Regions from separate parts of the Psychrosphaera sp. 1_MG-2023 genome, predicted to be linked through region 1. Evidence: predicted binding sites of a transcription regulator. Region 1 holds the regulator's gene; the other holds the start of a gene.
What was found. The regulator LexA, encoded in region 1, represses DNA repair genes until DNA is damaged. The targets are predictions, from matches to a motif close to TACTGTATNNNNATACAGTA.
Positions count from the first base shown of each region.

Region 2: dinB (DNA polymerase IV) is a predicted target of LexA. The motif match lies at 8,151-8,170, and genes of this name have one in related genera.

Region 1 covers NZ_JAUORW010000017.1:18,307-34,752, forward strand. The annotation lists gene Q4575_RS15455 (EAL domain-containing protein) at 1-338, shown strand, start outside; gene Q4575_RS15460 (GGDEF domain-containing protein) at 436-1,443, opposite strand; gene Q4575_RS15465 (TetR/AcrR family transcriptional regulator) at 1,693-2,361, shown strand; gene Q4575_RS15470 (DUF885 family protein) at 2,367-4,124, shown strand; gene Q4575_RS15475 (potassium channel family protein) at 4,125-5,198, shown strand; gene tesB (acyl-CoA thioesterase II) at 5,198-6,070, shown strand; gene plsB (glycerol-3-phosphate 1-O-acyltransferase PlsB) at 6,128-8,572, opposite strand; gene lexA (transcriptional repressor LexA) at 8,724-9,341, shown strand; gene maoP (DUF413 domain-containing protein) at 9,584-9,928, opposite strand; gene Q4575_RS15500 (gamma-glutamyltransferase) at 10,561-10,875, opposite strand; gene Q4575_RS15505 (hypothetical protein) at 10,904-12,790, opposite strand; gene Q4575_RS15510 (MmcQ/YjbR family DNA-binding protein) at 13,063-13,455, opposite strand; gene Q4575_RS15515 (DUF5610 domain-containing protein) at 13,754-15,115, shown strand; gene Q4575_RS15520 (CHASE2 domain-containing protein) at 15,242-16,446, opposite strand, start outside.
Region 2 covers NZ_JAUORW010000002.1:229,964-246,409, reverse strand. The annotation lists gene Q4575_RS02670 (ATP-binding protein) at 1-470, opposite strand, end outside; gene Q4575_RS02665 (MBL fold metallo-hydrolase) at 565-1,413, opposite strand; gene Q4575_RS02660 (leucyl aminopeptidase family protein) at 1,574-3,109, opposite strand; gene Q4575_RS02655 (TetR/AcrR family transcriptional regulator) at 3,388-4,008, shown strand; gene Q4575_RS02650 (HlyD family secretion protein) at 4,005-4,964, shown strand; gene Q4575_RS02645 (ABC transporter ATP-binding protein) at 4,957-5,886, shown strand; gene Q4575_RS02640 (ABC transporter permease) at 5,883-7,010, shown strand; gene dinB (DNA polymerase IV) at 7,024-8,094, opposite strand; gene Q4575_RS02630 (hypothetical protein) at 8,439-8,612, opposite strand; gene Q4575_RS02625 (cold-shock protein) at 8,930-9,142, opposite strand; gene Q4575_RS02620 (MFS transporter) at 9,466-10,902, opposite strand; gene Q4575_RS02615 (thymidine kinase) at 11,171-11,770, shown strand; gene nqrM ((Na+)-NQR maturation NqrM) at 11,845-12,075, opposite strand; gene Q4575_RS02605 (FAD:protein FMN transferase) at 12,080-12,997, opposite strand; gene nqrF (NADH:ubiquinone reductase (Na(+)-transporting) subunit F) at 13,122-14,345, opposite strand; gene nqrE (NADH:ubiquinone reductase (Na(+)-transporting) subunit E) at 14,406-15,029, opposite strand; gene Q4575_RS02590 (NADH:ubiquinone reductase (Na(+)-transporting) subunit D) at 15,035-15,658, opposite strand; gene Q4575_RS02585 (Na(+)-translocating NADH-quinone reductase subunit C) at 15,661-16,425, opposite strand; gene Q4575_RS02580 (NADH:ubiquinone reductase (Na(+)-transporting) subunit B) at 16,418-16,446, opposite strand, start outside.

The sequences.
Region 1 (16,446 bases):
ACTGCCAAACTGCGCGCGAAGCCAGTTTTAGAATCGCCAATATGGGGGTGCAAATTGCAATCGACCACTTTGGTCGTGGCTCAAGTAGTTTGGCGAGATTTTCTGATATGAAAGTTCATTGGCTAAAACTCGATAGCCGGTATATTAACCATGAAGACTCGTCGGCAAACAAAGACTACTTAAGCATGATTTGTGATCTCGTTGATAAACTAGGTGTTAATGCGGTTATCCCTAATATAGAAACTCACACTCAACTAGACCTAGCAAAAGAAGTAGGTGCATACGGCGTTCAAGGATTCCTAATAGCAAAACCACTGTCAATTTATGAGCAAATCTAATTTGCAAGGTTTAGTAACCTGTATCCCATTTTGAGAAGGGGAGACAATAATTTAGTGCAGCAGTACTCGTAGGGCTATAGAACCGCTATGCCGTTTACTAGCTGTCGGTAAATACTCGATTTCGTCCGGTTGCCTTAGCCATTCTCATTGCCGATGTGGCTTTTTGTAACGTACCTTCAATTCCGATTTTAGGATTATATGATGTTACACCGAGGGAAACGGTAACTTTGGGTAATCGTTGACGGTTTTTAGCATTAACAAATTGTAATTTTTCTACGCCTTGGCGCACTTTTTCGGCAATCTCACCTGCAGTATGTACATCAGCCTCAGGGATCATAATCAAAAATTCTTCACCACCGGTGCGAACCGGCAAGCCGCTATCCGCAACGTAACTTTTAACTTTCTGAGCAACTTTAGATAAAATTACGTTTCCTATCGTGACACCGTAGTTATCATTAAATTGTTTAAAGTGATCGAGGTTTATGGCAATGGCCGCGATGTTTTGAACATCGTTACTGACCCACATGTCGACAGTTTGGTTTAAAACCGAGCGATTAAATAGCCCAGTAAGTTGGTCGATTTGTTTACTTTCTTCATACTCATCTATTTGTTGTTGAAGTTCCGCTGTTTTCGCCTGTGCTTGGCGTAACGCTTTCAACAATACGGTCTGAGAATTTTTCATCGAGGAAGAAATCTTAATGAGTCGGTCGATGACCTGTTTCGACAACGTTGTGTCTTCGCGGTCTAACATCGACATGCCTTCATCTAATATAGAGATATAGTTCGACGTGTCTTTATGTGCTTTTGTTGCATGTTTTTGCGTGGTGGATACGACATTGTGAACATCATCAACAATGGCTTCTTGCTTGGCGTCTTGTTGTAAAATGAAGTCTTTGTACAATGACTCCATCAAAAATGAATCTATGGTTTTGCCGGCCTTTAAATCACGGTCTAATGTTTTGGAAATGTCCTTATTTGATTCAGCCATATACTCATATACAACCCCATAATTTATGGGATTGGCTGGCAAACGATGTTGTTTCAAAAAACCTAACGTTTTTTGTAACATGCCGTCAGCTTGCTCTATGGTATCAAGGTATTTCATGCCGCACAGACTCCAGGGCGATTTTCAACGCAAATAAAACTTGGACACATTGTACTGCTGCGCTACGGATAAGCAACAAGAACAAAATGTGATTATCGTGTTGTAAATTCACAACAGGGTTAATGAACATTCCCTTATATTCATGTTATAAACTAAGATTCTTTTATTTTAAGGTCAAGAAAATACTGTAATATTTACTGATGGACAGCAAAAGTGAATGATTACAGTAAGTAAATTTAGGTCATACGAATGGAAATGAAAAAAGCAAAAAGCCAGCAGCAAAAACTTGATCGAACAAATAGCATCATTGATGCCGCCGAGCAGTTATTTAAAACTAATAAAGGTGAACTGCCTTCTGCCAGTCAAATCGCTACCGCTGCAGGCATTGCCAAAGGTACGGTCTATATCTATTTTACGAGTAAAGAAGCTATCTTTTTAACGCTTCTTGAGCGCCACATTCAAAAGTGGTTACAGGATATTGCTCGTAAAATGCAACAATTTGAAGAAAACAACTTAGATGATATTTGTCAATTTATGTTGGAGTACTGGCAGCAAGAACCGACCCTAGGTCAGTTGTATCGAATTAGTGACGCTATGTTAGAGCCAAAGGTTGATGACAAATTTCATTTTGGATTTCAAACTCGTAAAGTAAATGAATTTAAACGCTTAGTCCCTACTTTTAAAGAACTCAATCCGGATGTCACGGCAAAAGAATGGAATGCCTTGTTGCAACGTAGCTTGGCATTAATTGCTACCGCTTGGGTTTTATCAAAACCTCATAGTGATCTTGGGGCTGATAAACATGACTTCACAAAACTCGCGACGAGTCTACTAACACCGTTTTGGGAAGCGACATTAAGTAAAGTAGTGACTCTGGAAAAACCAAAATCCGGATGGCGTAAACTATTAGGGAATTAAGTGAAATGAAATTACTTCTGTTGGTTTTACCAATTTGTCTGCTGGCTGGTTGTGCCGCCACTCCGGATGCATCTAAAAACTTTAATCGTGTGTCGGACACTATTTGGGAATACCGCCAAGCTCAGTCACCTTTTTCTGCGGATCCCAATAGTGATGATCCGCGGGCTGGGCAATTGCCAGATCTTTCTGCAGAAAAGCTTCACGAAGAGTACGAACAAACATTAAAACAGTTACAACTATTAGCGGATATTGATGTTGCTTCCCTATCGGAACAAGAACAAATAAACCACGTTGTACTGACCCATAGATTACAAAACATTGCTGATGAATATCGATTTAAAAGTCATCAAATGCCATTAACCGCAGAAGGCGGTTTTCATACCTCATTGGCTTTTTTACCAAGTGGTGTGAACGTTAAATCTAAACAAAGTTTACTCAACTATATTGCTCGATTAAAAGCCTTTCCAAAATACTTTGACCAGCAAATAAAGTGGATGAACGAAGGGCTAAAAAAGGGTAATAGTCAACCCAAAGCAGTGTTAGCTGGATACGATGGCACCATAAAAGCCTTTATTACAAAAGTGCCAACAGAAAGTGTCTATTACCGTCCGTTTACTCAGATCGGCGATTTATATTCAGAGCCTGAAATAGCAGAGCTACAAAATGCCGCTCAACTTGCGATTAGCGATTTTGTTGTACCTTCTTATAAGCGTTACCTTAACTTCTTCAATCAACAGTATTTTCCGCAAGCTCGTGACACCATCGGGGTTAAGTACACACCAAATGGTAGCGAGTTTTATCAAAACCGAGCGCTGCATTACACAACGACAAATATGTCTGTGGAAGAAATTCATCAGAAAGGATTGCAGGAGGTGGCTCGAATAAGAGCAGAAATGCAGTCGACTATTGAGCAGGTAAATTTTTCTGGTTCATTTAGTGAGTTTTTAGCGTTTCTGCGAACCGACCCGCAGTTTTATGCCAAGACACCAGAAGAGCTATTGATGCGAGCGGCTTATCTATCTAAAAAAATGGATGCCAAACTGCCTCAGTTATTTAAGCATTTACCAAGAACACCTTATGGGGTTGCGCCGGTGCCAGATCATATTGCGCCAAAGTACACAACTGGGCGATATGTGGGCGCGTCTAAAGATACAGACGCCGGCTATTATTGGGTTAATACCTATGCACTTGAACGTCGACCTTTGTACGAATTAGAAGCACTAACGTTACACGAAGCAGTTCCGGGTCATCATTTGCAAATTTCGTTGTCCCGTGAAATGACTGATACTCCAGCTTATCGCTCAAATTATTATATGTCGGCCTTTGGTGAAGGGTGGGGCCTGTATGCCGAAAAACTGGGACTAGAAGCAGGGTTTTATGAAGACCCATACTCTAATTTTGGACGTTTAACCTATGAAATGTGGCGCGCTTGTCGATTAGTCGTCGATACCGGTATGCACATGAAGGATTGGACAAGGCAACAATCTATCGATTATATGAAAGCTAATACCGCGCTTTCAGAGCATAATATTGAAACTGAAATAGATCGTTATATTTCATGGCCTGCTCAGGCGTTGTCTTATAAAATAGGTGAACTTACGATATCACGATTACGACAAGAAGCTGAGCGACAACTTGGCGATAAATTTGATATCCGTGAATTCCATTATACTGTGCTTAAGAATGGTTCTGTGCCGCTGTTGGTACTAGAAAAACAAATTCAAAAGTACATTTCAAATACTAAACAAAAGGAGAGTCTCTAGTTGGTCGTTAATCAATTAATACGATTCCTGAAAATACAATTTAGTCAGGTTACTTGGAATACTATCTTCCTGCTATTTATTGCCCACGCGGCGATAAGTTGGTTAGCGCTGGTGGGTGCTGGAGAGTCGGCACTAACTCGTTGGGATGCGTTTGTCTATTACTACGTCGTGACAACAAGTACGGTTGGTTTTGGCGATATGAGTCCAACTACAGAGGCGGGTAAATGGATAGTCGCGCTGGTGCAAATCCCATTAGGATTGGCAATTTTTGGGGCACTATTAGGTAAATTAGGACAATCAGTAACAAAAGTATTAAGGCAAGTTATGACAGGCGAAAAAGATTTTAGTCACTTAGATACGCACATTTTAATTTTTGGCTGGCATGAAACTCGTACCGCAAAAATTATCGAACACATACTTGGCGACAAACGCCGCATGCAACGCACAATATTATTGTGTGTTTTTGAAGATATGGAGCATCCATTTTTAGATAATCCAATGGTTGAATTCGCTCGTCTTTCTTCGTTTACTGATGACGATGAATTGAAGCGGGTCAACGTGGCGGAAGCCGATCGGATAATAGTGGATTGCATTACCGACGACATGACATTTACGTGCGCTTTAAAACTCAGTCCTTTAGTGGCGGATGATTGCCATATAAGTGCTTACTTTGACGACGAGACGAAAGTTGAAATGTTAAATAAGTATACTGATAATGTTGAATGCAATAGCTCTAAAACGGCTGAGATACTTGTACGTTCAATGCAAGACCCAGGTAGCAGCCGATTACATGACGAATTGATGTCTACGCTTCAAGGTAATACTCAGTTTTCTACACAAGTACCAGAAGATATTGGTAACGTTCAGTTTGGTCAATTATTTTACTATTTTAAACAACATCATAATGCGATTTTACTTGCTGTCGCTAAAGATCGTATCGGTTTGGACATGACACTAAACCCGGCTAGTGACTCACTAATCACAACAGGTGATGTGCTGCATTATGTTGCGCTTGACCGTATTTTACACGAAGAAATTGACTGGACGCTTGTCCGTAAAGGAAAGGACGTATAATGAGTGAAGTACTCGACCAGCTATTAACGCACCTTAGTTTAGAAAAAATAGAAGAAGGTCTTTACCGTGGACAAAGCCAAAACTTAGGTTTTGGTCATGTATTTGGTGGACAAGTTATTGGTCAGGCGTTAAGTGCGGCCAAAGAGACTGTGGATGAACGTTTTGTGCATTCCTTTCATAGCTACTTCCTGCGTCCAGGGGATGACCGTAAACCGATCATTTATGACGTTGAAAATATTCGTGACGGTGGTTCCTTTAGCACACGTCGGATTAAAGCAATTCAATTTGGTAAGCCGATCTTTTATATGACAGCGTCATTTCAAAGTGAAGAACTTGGTTATGAGCATCAGGCTGCTAAACCTGACGTGCCAGGTCCGGACGGTTTACTTTCTGAATACGAGTTTTATCAGGAAAACATTGATAAAATTCCACCGCATTTACATGATATCGTTAGTTGTGAAAAGCCGATTGAAATTAGGCATGTACAGGTTAACAACCCATTTAATCCGAAGGTGATGAATTCACGTCGCCAAGTTTGGATTAAAGCGAACGGCATTTTACCTAGCGACCCGCGGGTTCATCGCTATTTACTCTCTTATGCCTCGGACTTTAATTTTTTACCTACGGCTTTGTTTCCGCATGGAAAAAGCTTTTTACAACGAGACATGCAAGTTGCCACAATAGACCACTCGATGTGGTTCCATCGTCCGTTTCGGATGGATGAATGGATTTTATATGACATGGAAAGTACCAGTGCGAGTGGCGGCCGAGGGTTTGTTAAAGGGCAATTTTTTGACCAAGCAGGTAATTTAATTGCGTCGGCAACTCAAGAAGGTGTTATTCGCGACCGACAAAAGTTTCCTCGAAAATAAGATAAGTAAAAGGTCGACGTGTAAAGCGTCGACCTTTTTTATTGCATTATTTTTTGTCTAACCTAATGACTTTAACGACTGCAAAACTTCAGTACTTAACAAGCTGTTAATGTAATTTGCGGTTTGTTCGCCTTCAGTTGATAGGTGCATTAAGCCCGCTTCATCTATTTTCACCAGCTTTTGCTCTCGAATACATGTTACTAATCCTGAGATGACTTTTTTATCAAAATACTCAGGTGCTTTTAGGTCGTGTAATTTGAGTAAACGTTTTGCTAGCTTCAAACAATCTCGTTCCAATTCGCCACGTTGTACGCCGTCAAGTTGCGCTACGCGATTAAACGTGAGTGCATATCGTTGTAGGGTATCTTTCATTATACGGGCCAATAGGTTCAGCTGAGAGTAACCATCACTTTGACGGTCAACCAAAAATTCGCCATCACTATTTAGTTGAATAACGTCATGGGACTCGAAGTATTCAATAGTATTATCGATATATAATTCCAAGTCGGTGATCGTCATGAAAAACTCGTCACGTAGAAGAGGAATAAGCGAAGATACAATTTCGACTACGTCTCGTTTTGTTGAGTTTCGGCGGGTTAATATGATCCCTGCGATTACAGACGGTACCGCAAAAAGGTGAACGACATTATTGCGGTAGTAGCTCATTAATATTGCATTGGTATCGTCAAGACGAATAATCGTGCCGTATTCGTCGTTCTCAGATTCCACTTTCTCTAAACGGATGGCTTCATCAATGACTTCGCTACTGGTTAAACTAGGTAGTTTCACCTTGTCTGAATATGGAACCGCTTGCTGTAATTGTAAATAGAACTCAATTAATTCATCCATTTCGTCACGCGGCAAAGCGTGATTTTCTGACGTTAACAACGCCATCGCACAAAGGTTTACGGTATTGATAACGGCGGCGTCATTGATGTTTTCCATTACTAAATTTGCCGTGTGGTTTACAACAGGTGTTAACCATTTTGGTTTGACAACGTCGTCAACTGTTATGAGTGACCGCCAGTCAGGTTCTGTTTGGTTTAGGATCTCGTTTAAATTAATTGGCTTACCGAAGTTGACATCACCGTGGCCATAATTTTTAAGGTTACGAAGTGCCTTAAAGATCGCAAATACCGATTCTTTTTCTTTATTTTTACCCTGCAATTCTTTTAGGTAAGTATTTACTTCCATTACATGTTCATAGCCAATGTAAACAGGGACAAGCGTAATAGGTCGGTCTATACCACGTAACATGGCTTGGATTGTCATCGCCAACATACCTGTTTTGGGGGGTAACAAACGACCCGTACGAGAACGCCCACCTTCAGTGTAATATTTGACTGGGTAACCTTTAATAAACAGCTGGCTAAGGTACTCACGAAATACGGCCGAATATAACTTGTTGCCCTTAAAGCTGCGTCTTAAAAAGAATGCGCCGGCTTTTCTAAATATAGGCCCTGCAGGCCAAAAGTTGAGGTTAATACCCGCCGCAATGTGAGGCGGAACAAGCCCTTGATGATAGATTACATAGGTTAACAATAAGTAATCCATATGACTGCGGTGGCAAGGAACATAAACAATCTCGTGGCCTTTTTGCGCCAACTCACGTAACTCGTCAGAATTATGGACACGTATGCCGTTATAAATCTTGTTCCAAACCCAAGTTAATATTCGTGAGAAGAATCGGACGTAAGTCTCGTTATAATCACCTGCGATTTCGTGTAGCAGTTTGTTTGCGTTCTTTTTCGCTTCAACCAAAGAGATGTCTTTGGTTTTCATTTCATCTTGCAGCGCTCTTTTCAACGCAGGACTTGCCAGCATACTGTTAAAAAATGCCTGACGAGCCATGATTTTAGGGCCTGTTGCAACTAAACGCTGACGTTCGAAATGAATACGCGCAACACGCATTAGTTTATGAGCTGCATCCACAGAAGTACCGTGATTGGCGACCATTTTTTGCAGGGATACTGGCTTACTAATTCGCACAAAATTGTGGCGACCTGAAAATAATACGATAAAAAACTTTCGAAGTGGCGTGGCTTGAATCGTTGCAGCTACCAGATCCCAAATACCAATTTTGTTTTGGTCATCGGTTGCTTTGCGTTCAACCCCTGGCGAGCGACCCCAACAAATCATTACTGGAACAAAAAGGACATCTTGTTGGCTTAATTCAACTTGCTGCAGAATTTTTTGACCTTCTGCTAGCGTATCCCGCATATGTGTTTTTTCATTTTTGAATATCGACTTAATTGGTTTAACACCAAAAGTACGGTTAAAACTCTTAAACTGAATTTTAAGTTTCGAAAACGGCGAGGCTAAGTTATGTTCACGACATGCCTGCTCAAACGCAAGTTTGTCAGTAAATGAATCGGTGGTTAACACATAACTTATCTGTTGATTCTGACTCAACGTCGATAAATCGAGTGAATAATCGATAACAACTTTGGTACGAATAAATGGTCGAGTTAACCAATAAAATACAGATGCAATAATAGACATTTTTTCGCTTAATTAATGATTTTCAAAAAGACGAGGTTGATTTTAGCAAATCGGTTCGTAAATCCTACAAATGAATTTAGTTTTTCTATTTGCAGTTTATAAATGACTGTATATACTGACAGTTATCATTACTGTATGGAAAAACAGACTTATGCGCCCGTTAACAGAACGACAAGCTCAAATATTAGACTTAATTAAACAAAGCATCGTGAATACTGGTATGCCACCAACACGAGCCGAAATTGCCACAAGACTAGGATTTCGTTCTGCCAATGCGGCGGAAGACCATTTAAAAGCGCTAGCTAAAAAGGGCTTTATTGAAATATTGCCAGGTACATCCCGCGGTATTCGTTTGACTGAAGATATTTCGCAGATGGAAACTGGCCTACCGGTTATAGGTAAAGTTGCTGCGGGTTCGCCAATACTGGCGATGGAACACGTGGACAGCCACATAAATGTCGATCCAACTATGTTTAACCCTGCCGCTGACTTTTTATTGAAGGTTGAGGGTGAAAGTATGCGCGATATCGGCATAATGGATGGTGACTTTTTGGCGGTCCATAAAACTCAAACTGCTCGCGACGGACAGGTCGTTGTTGCTCGCGTAGAAGAAGATGTGACAGTTAAAAGGTTAGAACGCAACGGTAGCCAAGTTATCTTGCATGCAGAAAACAAAGAGTTTTCGCCTATTAAAGTGGATTTGAACTACCAAGACTTTGCAATTGAAGGGTTAGCCGTAGGCGTAATAAGAAATTCGTCGTTGATGTAATTTTCTGACGACAAGCTAGGAGATTCTTAGCGCCGAAATTCTAACTGTACTCCGTTAGTCTTTTTTGGTGGATATGGGTGATATTAGGTTTAGTTACTCTGTGAAAGATCGCTGAATACAAGATGTTCAGCGATTTTTTGTTTGTGCAGATTCGTGATCACAATACCTACACTAATGATTAAATTAGGCTACGTTGGAGTTTAGTCTAAGCAGCTGTCCAGTTTGCTTAGTCATTTACATCTTTATAAATCGTCATCGTCGACATCCGGATCGTCTTCCACATCTTCCGCTTTTGCCGTTAACGTATATTTGGGTTTACCCGTAGTAATGATATTTTCATACTTGGCCCAAACACGCTCAACAACACTTTCTGGTAGCAAGTTGTGTTCACACATTTCCAAAAAGTGCTTTTCTGCGTCGGTTTCTGCTGCAACTTTTTTCTGTTTAAGTTGCGCTAACCTAGAACCTAAAGATGACAATATCTCGGATTCCGCTATTGTAAAATCTCCAGATCGCTTAAACCCTTTTGGAAAGTTTTTGTCGTCGTAAAACTCACTAGACTGCATAAAACCATGAAATTCTGACATAGATGTTTTTACCTCAAAACCAATTTTACTAAATAATAATTTGCACTCCATTTAGTCAGAATATTAGCCGAGAAATTATCTGATGCAAGCCCCCTAAATCAATTTATTTTAGTTTGCTTATTGTGTGACTAGCTTTGCTTTTTTAGGTCTTTGATTGTCTGTGAATTTTGTTCAATATAATGGGAATGTAACCGTTAAGTTTTGTGGCAATTTCAATTTAACCTAACGATGTATGACTTTAAGATACTGCAGACACAATGCACTAATTAAGGTCATTAAAAAAATGAGTGCTTGTCGACTAGGATCTTAGCATTAAGCCGGCGCAAATCTGCAGAGCAATAATGGCTATTAAATCGCTACGACAATGATGAAATTGGTTGTGTAGTGATGTGGTGACTTGGGGTCACTTTTGTAAATGACTTTAGGTCATATAATGACCGTTGGGGTTCAATTATTGTTGAGCCTTTTTTAGTTCAGGTGTTCGGTGTTTGATGTGTGCTCAGAAAAAAGCTAGTTGTTGTCATTTCTAGAAGAGTTTTAAGTGAGATAAAATCAACGTGCGCTAATAATTAAACGCACGTTGTAGGTTAGGTAAAGTAAACAGATTTTAAATAAACGATGAGTTTACGTATTTATTGCTCTAGTACTTTAGCTACGCCTCGATTAAATTTGTTAGTTTCAGAAGCTGCTTGCAGTTTATTACCTTGCTTAATCACAATTTGTAGATCGCCAAAAGCGCCTTCTACCAAGTTGTAACCCATTTTTTCGAGTTTGTTTAATACATCATGGTCTATTCCAGAAAAATGCTTGATCTCATTTATTGGCCATAACTGATGGTGGAATCGCGGTGTATCAACAGCGGATTGTGCAGTTATTTTGATGATATAAACATAAACTCGGTAATGGGAACGGATAATTGAAAAATCAAAAAATAGTATTTTTTTGATTTTTCAAAGATAGCTCATGAGAGATTAATTATCCTTTGTCGGTCGGATTAAGATCCTCTTCTTGACGCAAATACCCCGCGGCTTCTTCATCTTGTTCTAACGCTGCCGTTGATGTTGGATTTGCTCTAGTTTGCTGGTTTAGCTGATAAAGTTGTGATGCATTCCCCAAATCTCGTTCACTGGTAATTGAAGCTATAGATTCACGGTCTTTTAAGAACGAAATGACATCCGCTTTAATGGCGGCTAATTGCTCATTATCTTTATGTAGCTCCATGATATGTCTTGGATGCTCCAGGTTTTTCATACCAGTCGCAGCAAATGTAGTAGAGACGATGCGGGAAACGATAATCCATGGCGTAATACTGCTTCGAACCAAAGTATTTTCAGAGCGAGTGCTATCGTGGATACCAGTACCAGTAGAAATTTTAGATTCAGTAAAGGTCCCTTCGCACTTGAAGTAGACCAACAGAGACTCGAATTGCATTTCAGCATAGAACAAATGAGCACAATTGGTCAGTAGCCTTGCAAATGCACGCAGTAAAAAGCCAATAAGCAAGATGTGAAAACTTGCGATTAATAACGTACTAAATTCCAATAGATGGTCAGAATTTATTATTTGCTCAATGTTGCCAATATTAACCGTGTCGATAAAGTGAATGATATCGATTGCGGAATAAGCAAATAGCACAGTAAAAGCAATGGCTATTAAATAAAGTGCATTACCACAAATAAGTGAAACTAGACGAGCAGTTTGAAAGGTTTTACCTAATGACAAAGGCTTAAATTTCGGCTGTATCTCTTGGATCATTTCGCCTTTAAAGCCACCTTTACCATCAACTTGTTCCTGCAGTTGTGGTTCAAGTTCCTTGTAAACTCGGTTTGGCACTTCTTTATAACGGCGGTTCGCCATGACTAAGTTATCGAGGTTAATAAAAATTTCCTCAGGGTGTACCGATTCCTGCCAATTTTCACGAAGTTCTGATACTTCAGCTACCGGATTAGAGTTACCTAGACGAGCTTTGATCATAATAAAAATTAAGGCACTGCAAATAAGTGCTAAAACGATAGTCGCAACAAGATAAAGCGCAGCATTAAAGTCAGGCAATTGAGTCAGTGCATTATCTATATCCACTTTGTTTAGGTTACCTTGTGCCATTAACCAAGAAACAAGAAGGCCAATGATGATAGGAAAGACAAATGACAACGAAATGATTTTGGCTAGTGTACCTGAGCCTAATGCTTCAATCTGAGTTTCTGCATCACGTTGGATTGGTTTACCAGCAGAACGCCATGAAAATAGGATATAAAACATTAATAGGGTGCTATAAATAGGGAATGCCAATTCACCTGCTTCACCGGCAAACCCGGCTAAAGAAACAAATGCGATTAGACCATAGGATAGTAATGCTACTAAGGTACTTACCCACGAACCAAATAAACGCTGGGCCATATTTCGTATAGGAAAAGGTAAAAATAATAATTTTGGAATTAAGCTATGTAAAAGACGAGATAGAAAACCGACGGGTTCAACGAAGGTGCTGTTTTTTCGACCAACCAGCATTTCTTCTAATGTTTTAGCATTATATGCAACATCATTTTTTTCTTCTTGCGCTGTAGATGTTTCTGACTTACTAAAATTATATGCAAGAGATGTGGGGTGATTTCTGCCGACAAAATAACGTAATGTACTATAAATACCAGATGCTAATATTTTGATACCTAGTCCAAGCGAGATCATACCAAATATCATTAATATCCAGCCGATACGAGGGTCTTCTTTAACTGAGCCCGACGCGATGACAAGTAAACTTATCCCAACGATAGTTTGAATAATTCCTCTTAGAGCAGTGATTTTGCCCTCTAATTTAAAGGGGTTTTTTAGACCGAGATCTATAGAGCCATAATCAAAAGCCACGGAATTCTCCTTGTTGTCTTATTCCATATAAGATGATGTTTTACAGTGTGTTATATCACTTCGCGGTAAATATTTCACGTCGCCGATACTTTGCCTATATGGCACCTTTTTTACAATGAATTTTTGAGAATGACTGACAAAAAAGGCCAATATGTAGAACCACTCCAATTAAAAAATGATGTGCTAGCACGAGGGCGATGAGACGAAAATCGTTCGCGATTATTCATAAAGAGCGGTACGGCACAATATATTGAACGTGAAGGTTCAGTACATTATAAATGTAATAAAATAGACGATTGATCTTTTTTAGCCATTTTATTTACGACGAGCATAAAAGAGTTATCTATCAATCGTTCTATTTCGCCTTTTGGAATGGGGTCTTCAAAATAAATAGAAATCCAATGTTTTTTATTCATGTGGTAGCCCGGTTTAATAGTTGGAAAAATTTCTCGAAGCATTATCGATTCGTCCGGATCACACTTTAGATTTAACATTAATTGGTCGTCACGCCATGCGAGCAATGCAAACATTTTGTTTTTGACCTTATAGACAGAAACGTCGTCTCCAAATGGAAATGTCTCTATTGTTTCAGGCTTATTGATTAGGTAGGTTTTGAGCTGGTCAAGTTCCATTAATTCCACAGTATTGAGCTTATTAAGTTGCATAGATAAGGCCACAGACTCAACTTTAATTCAAACATTGAATTAAAGTTGAGTCTTTTTAACTAAAGCTAAACTAGATTAAAACGACTCAAAATACCCATTAGGGTCTATTGTTAATTAATAATTTTTATTCTTTATTATTTTTTTAAGACAAAACATCAGTCTAACTAGCTGGAAAACAATATGTTTTTGGGATATATGTTTTTGTTCGTTATTTATACAAAAAAGATATAATAAAAAATGTTAACTAATGGGGGTTATGGCCGATAACAATCTTGGGTAGATATAGGTAGAAATTTATATGATTAGATTAGACACAAATTTGATGAGTAACTTAGGGCCGAGTTCGTCAAATAACAAAACAAGGTCAATGGAAGAATCTAGTTCGACAGGTGTGAAAGCACACGAACAAATTACATTCTATCAATACAATAGTAGCGATAAAAAAAGCTTTTCGATGTTTCAGCAAACGGTTCATCGTCGACTTGAAGACTCGCTGCAGGCAAAATTTCCTTCGGCAAATTCATCTTTAGAAGAACTCGAAGTTAAAGAACGCGAAGAACGAGCTAATCTTGCGGCAAACAATATCTTAAAGTTTGTTGAATTGCGGTTGAAACATGATGTGGCCGATGGCGCAACTTCTGAGCAACTCGAGTCAAGATTAAAAGCTGCTTTAGAAGGTTTTGAGAAGGGATACGACGAAGCCAACGATGTTCTAAAAGATATGAACTTGTTAAGCCCCGAAGTTGATGAAGATATATCGTTAACCAAAGAAAAGGTGCTTGCAGGATTAGAACTTTTAAAAGAAAAGTATCTACCAGAAACAGCAGTTGAAAATTCTGACAACGACGTAAATGACTTGGCCAATAGCGCTGTTAGCAGTAATGACGTTGTTGCTAAAGCTTCTAAGTCTGAAGTAAGACAAAATATTGGTAAGACGCTCGCTGAGTACAGCGCTGTTCAAGTGGGTGAAGCTCGAGATTTTAGTTTTGAATTGCAAACAAAAGATGGAGATGTCGTTACGATCAACGCATCTTCATTAATGGCCTATCAGGCAGAGTCAGCGAGTGGCTCAACAAAAACACAGTTCGGCGAATCTCAGCTTAATTATTTGTCAGCGGATAGTTTAGAAGAAAACAACTTTGCGTTTTCAGTAACCGGTGAACTCGACGATGACGAGTTAAAAGCGATAAACGATATTCTAAATAGCGTTAATGATTTAGCGACTGACTTTTATGGTGGTGATGTAAACAAGGCATTTGAGAAAGCGATGAATATGGGATTTGATTCAAACGAGATCAGTTCCTTTGCATTCTCCATGACTCGAGTAAGAAGTGTTAAAGCAATACAGGCTTATCAACCAGAACAAGAAATACTTAAACCGAGTGTATTAAGCGAGTTAAAACCGATTGGTAAATTTGCGTCTGAGTTAGCTCGTAGCCTGACCATTGCCAAGGAGCATTTTACTCATCCGCAACAATTGATAAGCTCAATACTTGAACAGGTCGACTTACCAGATTCTTCGGGTAATGAAGCCTCTAATAGTGACGGTAAAGGCAAAATGAGCTTTTTCGAATTTGCTCAATCGCTATTGGAAAAGTTTGACGAATTAGATGCAATGACGGCAATGCCAGACGCTAAGGGTAAAGAAACAGGGTTATAACCTCAGTACTTTTATTTTGTTTGGGTTGAATTTCAAAATACATAGTTGAAACGGGCATTGCTTTAAAATCTAACAATGCCCAATAACGAATGCTCTGGTCGTTCACTCTATTTCGAGCATTTCGAGCTATTTCGAAGTGTGAGTAAACGAGCCATCCCAATCACTTGCTAAGTCTTCATGCCTGAGCTGTTCAATGCGTTCCAAATACATTTTGTAAAGGTATCGTTCTGGGAACTGCTCTAGCAAAGTGGTGTACTTTTGATCCGCACTGTCCCAGTTTTGCTCAAGGTAGTCTTGATAAGCCGATTCTAAATCGGTGATTTCCACTTTAGTGACATCGTCCAAATCGTCTAACATGCAAACGGGCTCAAAGATGGCGACGGCCAAATCTTTACCTTTTACTTTTACTTTGTCCACGGGCCTAAATGCGATATTAGGGCATTGCGCTCGGGTGAATTCACTAACAAGAAACTCCAAACCATAAAACTTTGTTAACCCTTCAAGACGAGCACCTAAATTCACTGCGTCGCCAAGCACCGTATATGCCCGACGATATTCTGATCCCATGTCACCGACGTTCATTTCACCGGTATTTATCCCAATACCAACGCGCACAGCCGGCCAGTCTTTTTTCGCAAACTCTTCCCGTAAGTAGGCGGTGATTTTTAACATGTCAAAGCCACCGATGACCGATAACTCAGCATGTCTAGGGTTGTCGATAGGGGCCCCCCAAAAGGCCATAACCATGTCACCAACGTATTTGTCGATTGTACCTTCATGCTCAAATATGCTCTTGGTAATTGGAGAAAAGTATTCATTTAACATGTCTTTTAAATCATTAGCGGAGAGTTTTTCAGAGATGCTGGTAAAGCTGCGGATATCTGAAAACAGCACCGACATTTCTCTTCTTTCACCTTTTAATGATGCGCTTGATGGATCACTTAACATTTGGTCTATATGCGCTGGTGGTACATATTGGTCAAACATCGATTTGATCCGTTGTTTGTTTGCATTTTCACTAAAGAAGCCCTTTGCAATATTAAATATTGAAATCCCGATGGACACTATTAATGCATGGATTATGGGGAGGTCCATTTGTTCAACTTGCCAGAGATAGAAATTAAACCCAACGATGCTTGCGATGGAAACAAGTCCCCAAACCGCCATCGACATAGGCCCGACGAAGGGTAAGACGAATGATAAAATCAGCCCCCAAATAACAATTTGCGCTGCTACGGCACCTTCCCAAAATACCGGACGGTACTTAAACAGCTCGGGATTAAGCAAACCCTCAACCACATTGGCGTGTACTTCAACCCCTGGGTATTGAA
Region 2 (16,446 bases), on a different contig from region 1:
TCAATTTTAGGAGCTTCATTTTGCTTTGATATTAGACGCCATACCTGATCCGACAATGTTAGTCGTACGTCGTCAATATTCAATTGTATTGCAGGATTCGCGTAACCAAATATGGGCTCTAAATCTTTGGTGAATAACACTATAGATTCGGTATCGGGATAAGCGGTTGCAAATGTTTCAAAACTTTCGACAATAAATTCTTGGGCAAGGCTATAAGGTAAATCTCGAACAACACGTGTCCGCAACATTTTAATATCGCCAGACGACGAGATAAATTGTAAAGCTGACTTGGCGTTATTAATGTAGTTTTGCATCGCGTTGGAACGATACGTTACGTCGGCTTGAAGTTTGGCGTTTTCAATTTGTACCTGTGCGTCTTTTGTATAATGAAAAGACAACCATCCCAAAATAATCGTGGGGATCAGTATCAGCGGTAGCGTGACTAAAAGTGATTTTTGTTGTAAACGCATTTAAGGAAGTCCATCACCCTAATTTTATTTAAATGTTAGCCGATTACAACAAGTGTAAGGCACCTTTTAAAACTTGCCATTAAAAAACAGCTTATTACTCATATAATGTAGTTATCCAGCGTTCTTCATTAATAAATGACCAACTCCACGCTTGCCACTTTTGATCTAACCCTTGTTCAATTACTTGGGCTAATGTCATCCCTCTCGACTTCATTTCCGACACTTCTGCGAAAGTCGCCACTATCATGTCTTTTAGATTTTTTACACCGACTCTGTCAGTTAAATTACCATGTCCGGGAATAACTTTAGCGGTGTCGTCAATTTGCGCCAAAAGTGTTTCGAGATTTTGAATATAACCTTGGACTGAGCCACCACTTTTAAGATCGATATAAGGAAAACGAGATTCAAACAGCATATCACCCAAATGCCAGACATTATGCTTTTCAAAATAAACTACGGAGTCACCATCGGTATGACCTGAACTTAAATGTTTAACATGAACCCGGTCGTCATTTACATATAATTTAACGCCGTCAGAATAAGTTATCACCGGCAATCCCGGCCCTTTTTGCTTTACCGACATCCGCTTTCTAACATTCTCGTGAGCTAATATACTGGCTGACTTAGAAAAATAGACGTTACTACCAGTGTGATCACCGTGATAGTGAGTATTTACAACGTAGGTTACTTTATTGGGGGAATTAGGGCTTGCCACTTTAATTGCTTTTTCTATCTTATGGGCAAGTGGTTCAAATTGATCATCCACCATTAAGATGCCATCTGAGCCCGTTAAAATACCGATATTGCCACCTGTACCTGTCAATACAAATACATTACCAACAACTTGAGTTGCAGTGACTTCGACATCGTCAAAACGAGAATTCGAACATACAGCGAACGAGATTAAATTGAGTCCAGCCAATAATGCGATGATTTTTTTCATTGTAGTCACTTTAGTGCGTTAATCGCTATTGAATACTACTATAGTCTCAACAATAAAATTGTGAAGTACAATTTAAAATATCTTATATTCTCAGCACCTTAGGGAAAGCAAATAGTGAGAAGGGCCATCTAAATAAATTAACTTAGATGGCCATCAGATATTACAAAAACGAAGATAATAAAGCAGCTACTGGCGCAGCCGTAGGTTTACCATGTTGCCAATCACCATTCTCAACACCGCTACCGGCGATATCGATATGAATATAAGGCATAGGTTGAGTTGAGTTCACATCGTGCTGCTCTAACCCAGCGACAAGTGCTAAAAATGCCATCGGAAATTGATGACCACGGGCTGTTACTGCTGACGGTCCATTGTTTGATGACAGCAAATCGTCTGCTTTGGTTCTAGGCTGAACAAAATCATAATCTTCTCTGCGAGACCGACTGGTTTCACATGGGTCACCAATCAAGTCCCCCTGTTTAACCATGTTCTCACCTAATCCCATTTTATATGCCACACCGTTTTCAACTAACGCGGTATATGGCCCTACAGCCCTAGCGGCATGGCCTGTGAGAGTCGCGACGGTAAATAAAATAGGGTTAACTTCAGTAAGCGCTTCATCTTTAAATCTAGACAATAAATCCGCCATAGCTAAACGGCCTTCCGCATCAGTGTTGCCAATACGAACTCGAACACCAGAATGACCGGTAATAATTTCATCTGATACAAATGCTTCTGCACCAATACTGTTGCGCACCGCAGCAAGTTCTGCAACCACTTTAACGCCTTTAGGTGCAAGTTCTGCAACTGACTTCATAAACCCAGCAACCGCTGCTGCACCACCTTTGTCGCGGCTCATACCCGCCATATGTCCGCCGGTTTTTAAATCAGCGCCGCCGGTGTCATAGACAATCCCTTTACCCACCAACATTAAGGTTTTAGTGATTTCACCCTCAGGTATATATTCCAATCGGATGACTCGAGGTTGATGTCTTTCTACTTCAACCGAAGCACGTGCTACGGCCCACATTAATGGATAATCGCGTTCAATCACGGCCATATCATCGACTACACTAACCTTAACATTGCTGTTAGCAAACGAGTCGACACAATATTGCGCAAACTGAGGCGGTGCCATGCGTTCAGGTTCGGTTCCACAAAGATCTCGGGCTATGTACTTGCCACTTTCGATAGCTGCAGCAAGGTTTACGTCTATATCACCTCCGACTAAGCCAATGGTCTGGACGGGCTCGATACTTTCACCATGATATTCTCTCGCCTCTAACGGCTGCCATAAGGCCTGACTAAACCCAAGATAGCTTACCGTAGTGGCATTTTTATAAGTCTCACTTTTATCTGATAAAACAACAAGTAATGGTTTCACCGACCCCATCTTAATCACTTCAACTGCTGCCAATTTTGCAGCATCAAAATAGCGTCTTACGTCATCAAAATAACGTGTTAATTGACCAGTAGGCGCAAGAACTAAGCGTTTTGGGGCTATCTCTTGCGTCACAATAGTCACAACGCTATTGCCTATACGTTGATCAAATTTAGCGTGTTGTTGAATTACAGTTTGGATGTTGTCAGGTAACTCTGCGTCAAATTGTGGCGCGATGATTACAACTGAATCCCAACTTGGATCACTAAGTGCAGTTTGTAATTCTGATATTAAGATAGGTTTTGGATAAGACATACGGCATTACTCTATTATTTTTTATATCGCTAGAGTATTGATAAACATAGGTGAATTGCAAGTCAATGACGGTCTAGATATATTTCGAACTTACCGAAGTTGTAAATCAAGTTTGCCAATTTTAATATTGTTTACTAGATTAAATAACTTACTGGTCAGTTATTTATTATCTAAATAAAGATCCTGATCTAACCCATTATCACCTGCTGATTGAAATTACTCCTTTAGGTAGCCTAATCGAATGCATAATGTCATCTTTGAATAACCTAGCGATAAAAATGAAACGTGCAATTTCTGAAATCGAAAAAGAACAAAGAAAAGAGCAAATTGTATTTGCTGCTTTGGACGAGTTTTATTTAAAAGGCCTTAAAGCGACAAAAATGGAAGATATCGCCATTCGCTGCGGAATATCAAAAGGCACCCTATATCTTTATTTTAGTTCAAAAAAAGCGCTTTTTGAATCCGCTGTTGAGCATATTGCTATGCATAAGGCGCAACAAATCCAATCATTAATGACAAACCACAATAGTGTAAAAGAAGCTCTCGACCAATTATTTGAGTTTATCCCCAAAGTTATTATTGATTCTCCATTACCAAAGTTAATTAAAGTTTTGATCAGTGACGCCTTTGATTTTCCTGATGTGATAAAAACCTATAAACAAAATATCATTGACCAAGTTCTGTCTACTATCACCATAGTATTACAAGCCGGAAAAGAACGAGGTGAAGTTAATATTGACGATGCAGCACTTACCGCAAAACTCATCGTTGCACCTGTCATTTTTGCCGTCGTTTGGAAAGTCTTATCCGAAGCTGAAAACTCTCCGCCACTGGCCGTTGACGTATTATTAAAACAACATCAATTGATAATTTACAAAGCTTTAGGGATAACAGAATGAACACAAACAAAAGCGTTAAGTGTATATTTTTCCTGCTTTATTTATTTCTCGCCGCTTGTTCTAAGCAACCGCCTGTATCAGCGTACACCGGTTATATAGAAGGTAATTACTTTTACGTTTCCGCTCCGGAACCTGGATGGATAATAAACTTATCAGTAAAAGAAGGCGATACCGTCAGCCCGGACTCTATCATTGCTCAACTCGATGATGAATATCAGCGTCTTGCAATTGCCCAGGCGGAAAAACAACTGGCGTCGACGGCAGCACAACTCGAAGACATACAAAGTGGTGCGCGGGAAGAAGAGTTATTAGCACAACAAAACTTATTGGAACAAAAACAACTGGCGCTTGATTTAGCGAAAAGTGAATACCTACGTTTAGAAAATTTGCATCGTAAAAACCTAGTTTCTGAAACTGAATTGGAAACATCTAAGTCCTATCAACTGCAACTTGCTGCAAACGTTTCGTCACTCAATCACACAATAAACGTTATGAAAATGGCAGCACGACCCGCTGTTATTACGAGTCATGAGCAACAACTTGAGGTAGCAAAAATTGAGCTCCAAAAGGCCCAATGGTTACATTCAAAACGAATATTGAGCGCTAAAAACAGCGGTGTTGTAGAGCAAGTTTTTCAGCGACATGGTGAGTATGTTAAACAAGGGCAACCAATTGTTTCAGTATTAATTAACGATTCCCAAAAAGTCAGGTTTTATGTCGAACAAAGCCAACTGAGTCGCGTGAAAGTAGGTCAATATGTCGATATCAATCTAGATAACGATACTCAAACCCATAAAGCAAAAGTCCAGTTTATTGCACAGGAGCCAGAGTTTACACCGCCGGTTTTGTATAACCAAAGCTCTCGAAGCTCATTGGTATTTATGGTTGAGGCACAATTAGCGCCCGCCACTAAGCTACATATTGGACAACCAGTGGATGTGAGTTTCCATGAATGACTTTGCGGTTGATGTTAAATCATTAGTCAAAGAGTTTGGTAAAACTCGCGTGGTTGATGACGTCGCATTACAAATTCCAAAAGGCCAGGTGTGGGGCTTTCTCGGGCCTAATGGGTCAGGTAAAACAACGACTATCAGAATGTTATGTGGGCTATTAACACCAACTCAAGGTTCAGGAACCTGTTTAGGTCTAGACATCATAACCGAAGCTGAAAAGATAAAATTACAAACCGGTTATATGACTCAGAAATTTTCGTTCTGGGAAGATTTATCAATTCGAGAAAACCTAGATTTTGTATCTCGAATGTACAACCTGCCAAATCGTAAAGCCAAAGTTGATGACGTAATAGCAAGGCTAGATTTAACTCAAAGACAACACCAGCTAGCAGGTGATCTTTCTGGCGGGTGGAAGCAACGTTTAGCACTTGCCGCTGTGACCATGCATAATCCTAAATTATTGCTGCTTGATGAACCAACAGCGGGCGTGGATCCTAAGGCCCGTCGAGAATTTTGGGACCAAATTCATGAGCTGACAAATCAAGGGATCACCATTTTAGTTTCGACGCATTACATGGACGAAGCTGAACGATGCGACCAGATTGCCTATCTTGCCCACGGTAAACTTATCACGCAGGGAACGGTTCGAGATGTCATTGCGGCCTCTAACTTAACAACGTACGTTTCGATCAATAAAGGTGTTAGGCAATTTGCCTCGGCGCTAAAAGCGGAAGATGACATTGAAAACGTTTCATACTTTGGAGCCGCCCTGCATATTAGTAGCACAAATACAGTAGCAATCGAAAACGTTATAAAACGAGCGCCATTCGACTCACTAGATTGGCAAAAAATCACCCCTAGTTTAGAAGACGTGTTTATTTCACTTATGACATCTGTAGGCAATGATAAGCGAGACTACCAATGAACAGTTTATTTCGGATTTGGGCGATATTGTCTAAAGAGATGATCCAAATGCGCCGCGACAGAATGACATTTGCGATGATGGTCGGTGTTCCAATAATGCAATTAATATTGTTCGGTTTTGCCATCAACAATGATCCAAAAGGTTTGCCAACAGCGGTATTTATAGAAGCACCAGACCAACATTCTAGAACCATTGTTGAGGGCTTTAAATTATCCGAATATTTTGATGTTGTTACTGCAGTGAGTAACTACCAACAAGCTGATGACTTATTCTTAAAAGGTGAAATTACGTTTTTACTTGTGATCCCAGCAGACTTTACAAAAAAACTGGTCCGCCAGGAAATGCCTCAATTGTTAATATCTGCAGATGCTTCTGATCCTGCAGCTTCATCGAATGCGATTGCCAAAGCGTCTGCAATTGTTAGCAAAGCATTGAATCATGATTTTGTCGGCTCTTTAAACTTTCTGAAGTCTACTAAACCAAATGTCGATGTAATTATTCACCCAAAATACAACCCTCAAGGCATTACTCAGTACAACATCGTACCAGGATTGCTCGGTGTTATTTTAACTATGACTTCTGTCATGATCACCTCTATGGCAATGACACGAGAACGGGAAAAAGGCAATTTGGAAAATATTTTAGCTATGCCGGTTAAGCCATTTGAGGTTATGGTTGGAAAAATTGCTCCCTATGTCCTCATTGGACTCATACAGACCGCCATCATTTTATCCGCCGCCAGTTTCTTATTTGAAGTGCCCTTCCTAGGGAGTTTTATGATCCTTAACTCCGCAATCCTTATTTTTCTGTTGGCTAACTTATGTTTAGGTTTTACGTTTTCAACAATCGCAACAACACAAATGCAGGCAATGCAGATGACGTTCTTCTTCTTTTTACCGTCACTGCTGTTGTCAGGATTTATGTTCCCGTTTAGAGGAATGCCACAGTGGGCTCAACTTATCGGTGAAATGTTACCTTTAACGCATTTTTTGCGGATTGTCAGGGGAGTTATGCTAAAAGCGGCGGATTTTTCCCATCTCGCGAATGAGTTTTACGCGTTAATCGGGTTTATTGTCTTGATTGGAATTGTGGCAATTGCCAGGTATAGAACAACGTTGGATTAAGCAGCTAAGGCCATTAGCCAAATAAGCTAAGCTGTTCAATAGCGTCGACCACCGAATCTTCTAGTCCAATATGAACACCCAATAGTCTAACGGCTCGTCCCTCGCCACGACTTAACGCCTCCACTAAAAGCGATTCAAACGTCGCTACATCAAATTGATTATGTTTTTGCTCTTTAGTTGTGACAACAAAGTCATTAAACTTTAACTTAACGCCTAACTTGCCAATATGTCGCTTGTCTAAATAGCTTTGGGCACGCTTTTTAAGTTCAGGTATGAGTTTTTCATGCATTATCTGCTTCAATACAGATAGATCCTTAATATCTTCACTGAAAGTCCGCTCAACACCAACGGATTTTCGAACTCGTTCAGTCTCTACCCCTCGGTTATCAATGCCTTGACAACGTGCCCATAAAACGGCGCCGTAACTTCCAAGCAATTGAGATAAAAACACTTCTTTAGAGTTTCTGACATCTTCCCCGACAAAGAGCCCAGCGTCGTGTAATTTTTTTAATGTAACTTTGCCTACACCCGATATTTTCTCTAGCGGCATGGTTTTAACAAATTCAACTACTTGGTCCGGCGTAATTACAAACTGTCCGTTTGGTTTATTCTCATCGCTCGCGACCTTTGCAAGAAACTTGACCGGTGCAATACCAGCGGAAGCGGTTAAACCCGTTTTATAAAAGATATCACGTCTTATTTGCTGGGCAATGAGGGTTGCGGAACCTTGAAACTCCGTACAATCGGAAACATCTAAATACGCTTCATCCAATGATAAAGGTTCAATTAGTGGGGTGTAATACTCGAATATCTCTCTAATTTGACGGCTAACTTCTTTATATTCAGCCATCCGGCCCGGAACTATCACTAAATTAGGACACTTTTTGAGGGCCATTGCAGTTGCCATGGCAGACCGTACACCGAATTTTCGTGCCTCATAGTTGCACGTGGCTATGACACCTCGCCTATCAGAATTTCCACCAACTGCAACAGGCAACCCCACTAAAGCCGGGTTATCTCTTATCTCGACACTGACATAAAACGCATCCATATCGACATGAATAATTTTTCGGTTGATGCTCATATTTAGAATATTGTCTGTTTAAATTTAATGCTCACTGGCCCATAGCTACAAAATATCACTGTATAAACAAACAGTCAAAGTGCAGTTTTTTAATCTAGATTGATAAGTTTGCAATTAAGAAGTTGAAAAACGACTAAGGTAACCTACTTATTCGTATCGTTATTTAAACAACGATTAAAACGAATAAGTTTAAGGCACATTATCGCGAAATTTATTTGGAATGAACTGCAAGCCAATCAGCTTGTTTAGTAAAGCCGTTGAGAATTAATTTGAACGAAAATTTTTGAAGGATATGAGTGAGAGTTAATAACAGTAAACGAGAGTAATACCGTACAGCCGGTTAGTTAAGATCGCTCTTGAACTAACCAGTTTAAAAAGCGTTTTGCTTCTTTGGTATTGGCCAACGTTAAATGTTTAGGGCCTGACTGATCAGAAAACACAACTTTGTTGTTGTTAACTGAAATTGAATGTAGTGGTTGCACAATTGTTAATTGCTCACCGTTATAGGTATATGACATAAATTTAATTTCTTATTATATTATTAAAAAACAGCGGCCAGTTTAGCCACCAATTATTACAGAAACATGACTAAGTAAATTCCGCACAAAATTATTCTGTGAAAAATTACAAGCATGACTAATTCGGATTATTTTACGAGTTCAATAAAGACAATACGTTTTTAATGTCAAATCAATGCATTAAAAAGTTATACAGAAAAGAAGAACTTTGGGGTAAACACAATCTTGAGTGGTTTTATAACACTCTATAAAACAAAAGGCCAAGTAAAAATTTACTCGACCTTTCAATTATTAACTATTTTTAGAAAAATCTAAAATTAGATAACAACAACGTTTGATGCTTGAGGACCTTTTTGGCCTTGTTCAATAGTGAATTGAACAGATTGACCTTCAGTCAAAGTTTTGAAACCTTCAGAAGCAATAGCACGGAAATGTACGAATACATCTTTACCGCCGCCTTCTTGAGTTAAAAATCCGAAACCTTTCTCTTCGTTAAACCATTTTACTGTGCCAGTAGTAGTAGACATAATAATCTTACCTTTTTAAATATTAAATTGAATGGTCATTTCTGACCGGTCGAGCTAAAGAAATTACTTAATTGATAGTGCCTTGGGTAAAACTGAATTCAATATAATATTAAAAAACGGGTTTACTGGTGTAACTAAAGCGGATAACAAAATAAATACTGCATCTGTAGCGCGACGTATAATAGCATAACTATTATAAAACAAAAGCCCTATTTTAGAATAAAGGATAAATAATAGACAGATTATTAGTTCATATGAATAAATGGATCTTTAGTCCCGTCAAAAAATCCATTTAATTATCCTTTTATTACAACAAATTAACCTATTTAGTTCGCGTTGACATCGGGCACTGGCTTCTCTTTGATCATTAACCACGAGACTGCCGAGATCGTCATTGAAATCGCGCAGACCACAAAGACCATGCTTTTATCATCTGCTTTATTTAGGAATAGACTCACCCCCAACGAAACCACAAGTTGCGGTAAAACCACAGACAAATTAAATAACCCCATGTACAAGCCCATCTTAGCGTTTTCGACACGCTCTGACATAATCGCAAAGGGTAAACTTACAACTGCAGACCAACCAATGCCAGCTAACGCCATGAAGAGATACATGATCATCGGTGTCGTTGCAAAAAATGCGATCAAAGCGTACGCAACTGCGGTCACCAATAATGCATAGGCATGGACTTGAATACGCCCAAACTTAATGGCTAAGGGTCCTAAAACCAAAGCGGGTAATAGTGCAGCTACGGCGTTTAAAATGGCAAAGCTGTACGAAATTGTTTGGCCTAATTCCTCCGTAGTGAGCGTCGACATTTTTTCTTGCAAAAACGCATAGCAAAAAACAAACATCGTTTGAATTCCAATCCATGAGAATGAGTGTGCCGCCAATACCTTTTTGAATCCTAAGTGCTTAGCGTCAGATTCAGAAAAGTCGTTTTCATTTTTCGATAGTGTTTCAAATACGAAATACAAGGTGATGAGCAAGGCCAATATTTCGAAATAATAGTGCTTAACTTCAAAACCAGTTAAATGTAAAACACTGGCGTAAATTGAATAAACTAAAAAGCCCCAAAGTGGCTTTATATCGCTAAGTACTTCATACCAAGAAAATTTTACATCCGCTTCTTTGTTCTCACCTTCAAGTACTTTAGGCTCTTCGATAAACAATGCGGGTATAACTGAAAATAGCAGGACGAGTGCAGCACCAAAGTAAATAAGTAGAAAATTGTTCCAAAATCCGCCGATAACATAGGCTAGTACGCCAAAGGTTCCGGAGATGGTTTGCATCCAAGTATAACCTAATGTGCGCTGCTCCCCTGCTGGAGTAACGTCAGCAATTATTGATCGTGTAGGGTTAAAGCTAACGTTTATAGACAAGTCGAGGGATAGAGCAACGGCTATAGCAACGGCCATTAAGCCAACATGACCCAAAGACTCGTTTATGATGCCGATATTCGGTAAGGCTAATAGAGATAGTGACGCTAATACGCCGCCAATAATGATAAATGGTCTTCGTCTGCCATTCCAAAACCAAACTTTATCACTAATAAAGCCAACAATAACTTGACCTAAAATACCGGCTATTGGACCGGCGGCCCAAACAATACCAATTTCATGAATATCGAGGCCATATTGTGTGCTCAGCAACCAACTCAATGCTGAAATTTGAACAGATAGTGCAAACCCCATAGCTGTGGATGGCAAGCTTAACAACATATAAAACGGTGCAGACAACTTCTTTTGGATACTCAACATTTACTGTGCTCTTGTTAAATTCATACGGTAATTTACCGTATTTCTTATAGCAGTCGACAGAAGAACTGAATTTTTGGTCATCCATACGTATGCAAAGAGGTCATGCCCAAGAGCAAAAATACATTTCATTTCAACAAGTCGAATTGACCGCAAAAACTAAAGTGACCAAAGTGGTTTTAGGCTACCAATCAAATAATTTATTTCCGAGCAGTTAGTAGGTAAACTCCCATGACGGCGAAGAACACTTTTTATCGAGAATATTAAAAACATGGCGCAACTATACTTCTACTACTCTACAATGAACGCTGGAAAATCGACGTCTTTGTTACAATCAGCTTACAATTATGTTGAAAGAGGAATGTACAGTGCCATTTTTACTGCTGCAATAGATGACCGCACCGCAACAGGCGTTGTGAGTTCTCGAATTGGCTTAAGCCAACCTGCCGATATTTTTAACAGCGACACCGATTTATTTCAGCAGATATCTAAAATCAAAGAAAATAGAGCATTGCACTGTGTGTTGGTCGACGAGTCTCAATTCCTTTCAAAAAATCAGGTACAACAACTTACCGATGTTGTCGATAAACTAAACGTCCCCGTTATGTGTTATGGAATTCGAACAGACTTCCAAGGTGAGTTATTTGAAGGTAGTAAATACTTACTATCGTGGGCTGACAAGCTTGTCGAGCTAAAAACAATTTGTCATTGTGGCAAAAAGGCCAATATGGTGGTTAGGTATGGTGAAGATGGGCACGTGGTTTCTTCAGGGGATCAAGTAGAAATTGGCGGAAATGATAAATATATGAGCTTATGCCGGAAACATTTTAAACAGGCGTTTGAAACAGGACAACTGACGTCAACAGCTTAAATCACTTCTATACTGAACTAATTTCACAACCATTGCGTTAAACCAATAAAAAAGCGCCTTTTCGGCGCTTTTCATTAAATAATTTGGTTATCTTTCCAAGCTTGCTCTTTTTCTTCTCGCGCCAATCTCTGACGTTCAAGTCGCTTATCACAAGGGTTGTCACAATTACATGCCTTAGCAATTCCTAACGCACCTAAACCACCACAACTGCCTGCAATTGTTTTCTGCTTGATCCAATAGCCTACCGACATAGCGATAAACACAATCAAAAGCAGCGCAAACGTCAATAAAAATACTTTTAACATTCTGTTAGCCTTTACCAATCAACTTTTTAAATTCCGTCGACAAAACTTCGGCAAATCCATTATCCGTTTTAATTAGAAAGTAAGCCGCGATACCATTTTTCTCTGCAAATTCAACACCGCTAACGGGACCTAAAACATTAATAGCCGTAGCGTAAGCGTCTGCACTTGCCGCAGAACTATGTAATACGGTTACCGAAGCTAACTTATGCGTTATTGGTGCTGCAGTCTCTGGGTTAATCGTATGTGAGAATCGAGTACCATTCTCTTCAAAATAATTACGATAATCACCAGACGTAGCCATACCAATATTGCCTGGACTAAATATCAACTGAGCTTCGCGTCTATTTGTCACCGGTTTTTCGACCGCTACCGTCCATAATTCTCCTGACGGTTTATGGCCTGAAAGACGCATTTCACCACCAATTTCCACTAAGTAATTGGTAATGTTATTTCGCTCTAAATATTCAGCAATTTTATCAACAGCAAAACCTTTAGCAATTGATGAAAAATCAACATAAACGTCTTTATGCTTTTTAACTGCCACATTACCTGTCAGCGAAACTTTGTCTATGCCGACAAAATGTTTAACGTTTGCAATATCTGCGTCGCTTGGGCGAGTTTCAATTCGGCCATTAGGACCAAAGCCCCACAAATTTACAATAGGCCCAACCGTTACATCAAACGCACCATTTGACTCGCGATTAATCTCGAAAGACTTTGTCAAAATTTCAACATTATCCGCTGAAAACTCAAACGGTTTACCCGCTTCTGTTTGATTAAATTTGCTTAGTTCAGAATCTGCAATATAAGTCGACATGAGTTGGTTAATTCTAATTAACTCATTGTTTACTGACTCATACAAATTAAGCTGATTGATGTCGTCTTGTGTTGGGAATAACTTAACACTAAAGGTCGTACCCATGGTTTTGCCCTGCAAAAGAACAGGCTGAACCTCAGACTCAGTTTGCTGTGTGCAAGAAACCAAAAAGGCCAGCCCTACCAGGGCTAGCCAAATTGTTTTTAACATCTTTAATGACATCAGGGGGTTAACCACCAAAGTCATCAAGAAGGATGTTTTCGTCTTCAACGCCTAAATCTTTAAGCAAGTTGATAACGGCAGCGTTCATCATTGGAGGACCACACATGTAGAACTCACAATCTTCCGGTGCTTCATGATCACGTAGGTAGTTTTCAAACAATACGTTATGAATGAAACCAGTGTACCCTTCCCAGTTATCTTCTGGTTGTGGATCAGATAAAGCAACATGCCATTCAAAGTTGTCATTTTCTTTAGCAAGCATATCGAAATCTTCTACATAGAACATTTCACGGGCAGAACGAGCGCCATACCAGAAACTCATCTTACGGTCGGTTTTTAATCGGCGTAGTTGGTCAAAGATATGTGAACGCATTGGCGCCATACCAGCACCACCACCAACAAAGACCATTTCTGCGTCTGTGTCTTTGGCAAAGAATTCACCAAACGGACCTGAAATCGTTACTTTGTCACCTTCTTTAAGGCTCCAAATGAACGATGACATTTTACCCGCTGGAAGTGTTAGGTTATTAGGTGGCGGCGTAGCGATACGCACGTTCAACATAATAATGCCTTCTTCTTCTGGGTAGTTGGCCATTGAATAAGCACGGATCGTTTCTTCGTCTACTTTAGACTCAATGCTAAAGAAGTTGAAACGTTCCCAATCCGGACGATATTCGTCAGGAATGTCAAATTCAGAATATTTGATGTGATGCGCAGGTGCTGCAATTTGAATATAACCACCGGCACGGAACGGAACTGACTCACCATCAGGAATTCTTAATACAAGCTCTTTGATGAAGGTTGCTTTGTTATCATTAGAGATAACTTCACAATCCCATTGCTTAACACCAAAAATCTCAGGCTCTAATTCGATATCTAAATCTTGTTTAACCGCTACCTGACAAGATAGACGACAACCTTCTTTAGCTTCACGTTTAGTAATGTGACCTTCTTCAGTTGGAAGAATATCGCCACCACCTGAATGGACGTGTACACGACACTGACCACATGTACCACCGCCACCACAAGCTGAAGGAATAAAGATCCCTTTGTCAGCTAGGACGTTAAGTAACTTGCCGCCAGCAGAGGCTACAACTGATTTTTCAGCGTCGCCATTAATTGAAATTGTGATATCTCCGGTCGATACTAGTTTTGACTTAGCTACTAAAATAACTAACACCAAAGCTACTACGATTGCGGTAAACATCGATACGCCGAGAACGATTTCCATCGACTTTTCCTTATTTTTTATCTAAGGGCCCCATGTAAAAACACGAGGCCGACATTAACCTTAAAGCGAGATACCACCGAAGGATAAAAAGCCAAACGCCATCAATCCTGCAGTAATAAACGTAATACCCAAACCTTTTAAGCCATCTGGCACATCTGAATATTTCATTTTCTCACGAATACCTGCCAACAATACGATAGCAAGCGCCCAACCGATACCTGAACCGATACCGTAAACAACACTTTCAACAAAACCTAAGTTCTTGGCAACCATGAAAGAAACCGCACCAAAAATTGCACAGTTAACAGTAATCAATGGTAAGAAAATACCTAACGCGTTGTAAAGCGGCGGGAAGTATTTGTCTAATGCCATTTCCAAAATTTGCACGAGTGCCGCAATAACACCAATGAAAGTAATGAAAGATAAGAAGCTTAAGTCAACAGATTGAGTAGGGTCTGTAATGCCTAAAACACCATCTAAAGCGCCTGGCGCCAAGATGCTTTGATAAATAACTTGGTTAGCTGGTACCGCTATGCCCAATACGACAATAACGGCTACACCTAAACCAATCGCAGTGCTCACTTTTTTAGAGACTGCTAAGAATGTACACATACCAAGGAAAAACGATAACGCGATATTCTCGATAAAGATCGTTTTAACCAAAAGGCTTAAATAATATTCCATTTCGATTAATCCTTCTCTACTTGTTCAGGTTTCCACTGGCGAATTGCCCAAATGATCAAACCTATGATGAAGAAAGAGCTGAATGGCAATACCAAAAGACCATTAGCTTGATACCAACCATCGTTTTGAACTAGTGGTAAAATTTCGATTCCGAAAATAGTACCAAAGCCAAATAACTCACGGAAGAATGCAACTAACATCAAGATAAAGCCATAACCTAAGCCATTACCGATACCGTCTAAGAAACTTACCATCGGCTTTTCTTTCATAGCAAAAGCTTCAGCACGTCCCATAACGATACAGTTTGTGATGATCAGGCCAACAAATACCGAAAGTTCTTTTGATAACTGATAAGAGAATGCTTTCAATACTTGGTCTACAACAATTACTAAAGACGCAATAATCGCCATCTGCACAATAATACGTACACTTGATGGGATATGGTTACGAATAGTAGAGATAAATAAGTTTGAAAACGCCGTTACCATTACAACTGCAAGAGTCATAACTAGCGCGTTTGCCATAGAACTCGTCACCGCTAGTGCTGAACATATACCAAGAACTTGTAAAGCGATTGGATTGTTATCAACAATAGGGCTAGATAAAACTTTTTTAGCATCTGAAGACATGATTACAAGCTCCCACGATTAGCGGCGATAAATGGTTTATAACCTTGTTCGCCAAACCAGAATTGCAATGTACGAGTCACACCGTTACTTGTTAATGTTGCACCCGATAACGCGTCCACACCGTGAACATCATTAGCATCTGCACCACCTTTAACTAAGTTAACCACAGGCTCACCTTTACCGTTGTAAATCCTTTTGCCAGGCCATAATGCCTTCCACTTAGGATTCATAACTTCAGCGCCTAGTCCCGGAGTTTCTTTATGGTCTGAATAAACAACATTTTTAACTGTGTTTAAGTCAGCCTCAAGACCAACATAACCATACATTAAGTCCCATAAACCTGAACCTACAATTGGTAATACAATCGAAGCAACTTTACCGGCATCGTCATGAACCAAGTAAATAACAGCTTCGTTTGCTTGACGATTAATACCTGCAGGGTCATTTGCAAGTTTTTCAGATTTTTTCGGGTCACGTGCATTTCGACGCTCTTCGAATAAATCAGGATTACCTTCAACAAATTTACCAGTCTCTAGGTCAATCATACGAGCTTCTACATATTTATTATATGTTGCAACAATGTTACCAGCTGCTTTGTCTTGTAAGCCTGCAGCTTCAAGTACTAGAGTTTGTTTATCAAGTAGCTTGTTGGCTACTTGACGAGGTTTAAGTTGTACCGCAGACACTGATACCAGCGCCGCACAAACGATACATACAGCAAATACGAAACCAACCGTTTTGCCAAAAGTCTCTTTATTATTAGACATTGCGTGCTAGCCTCCGTTTTA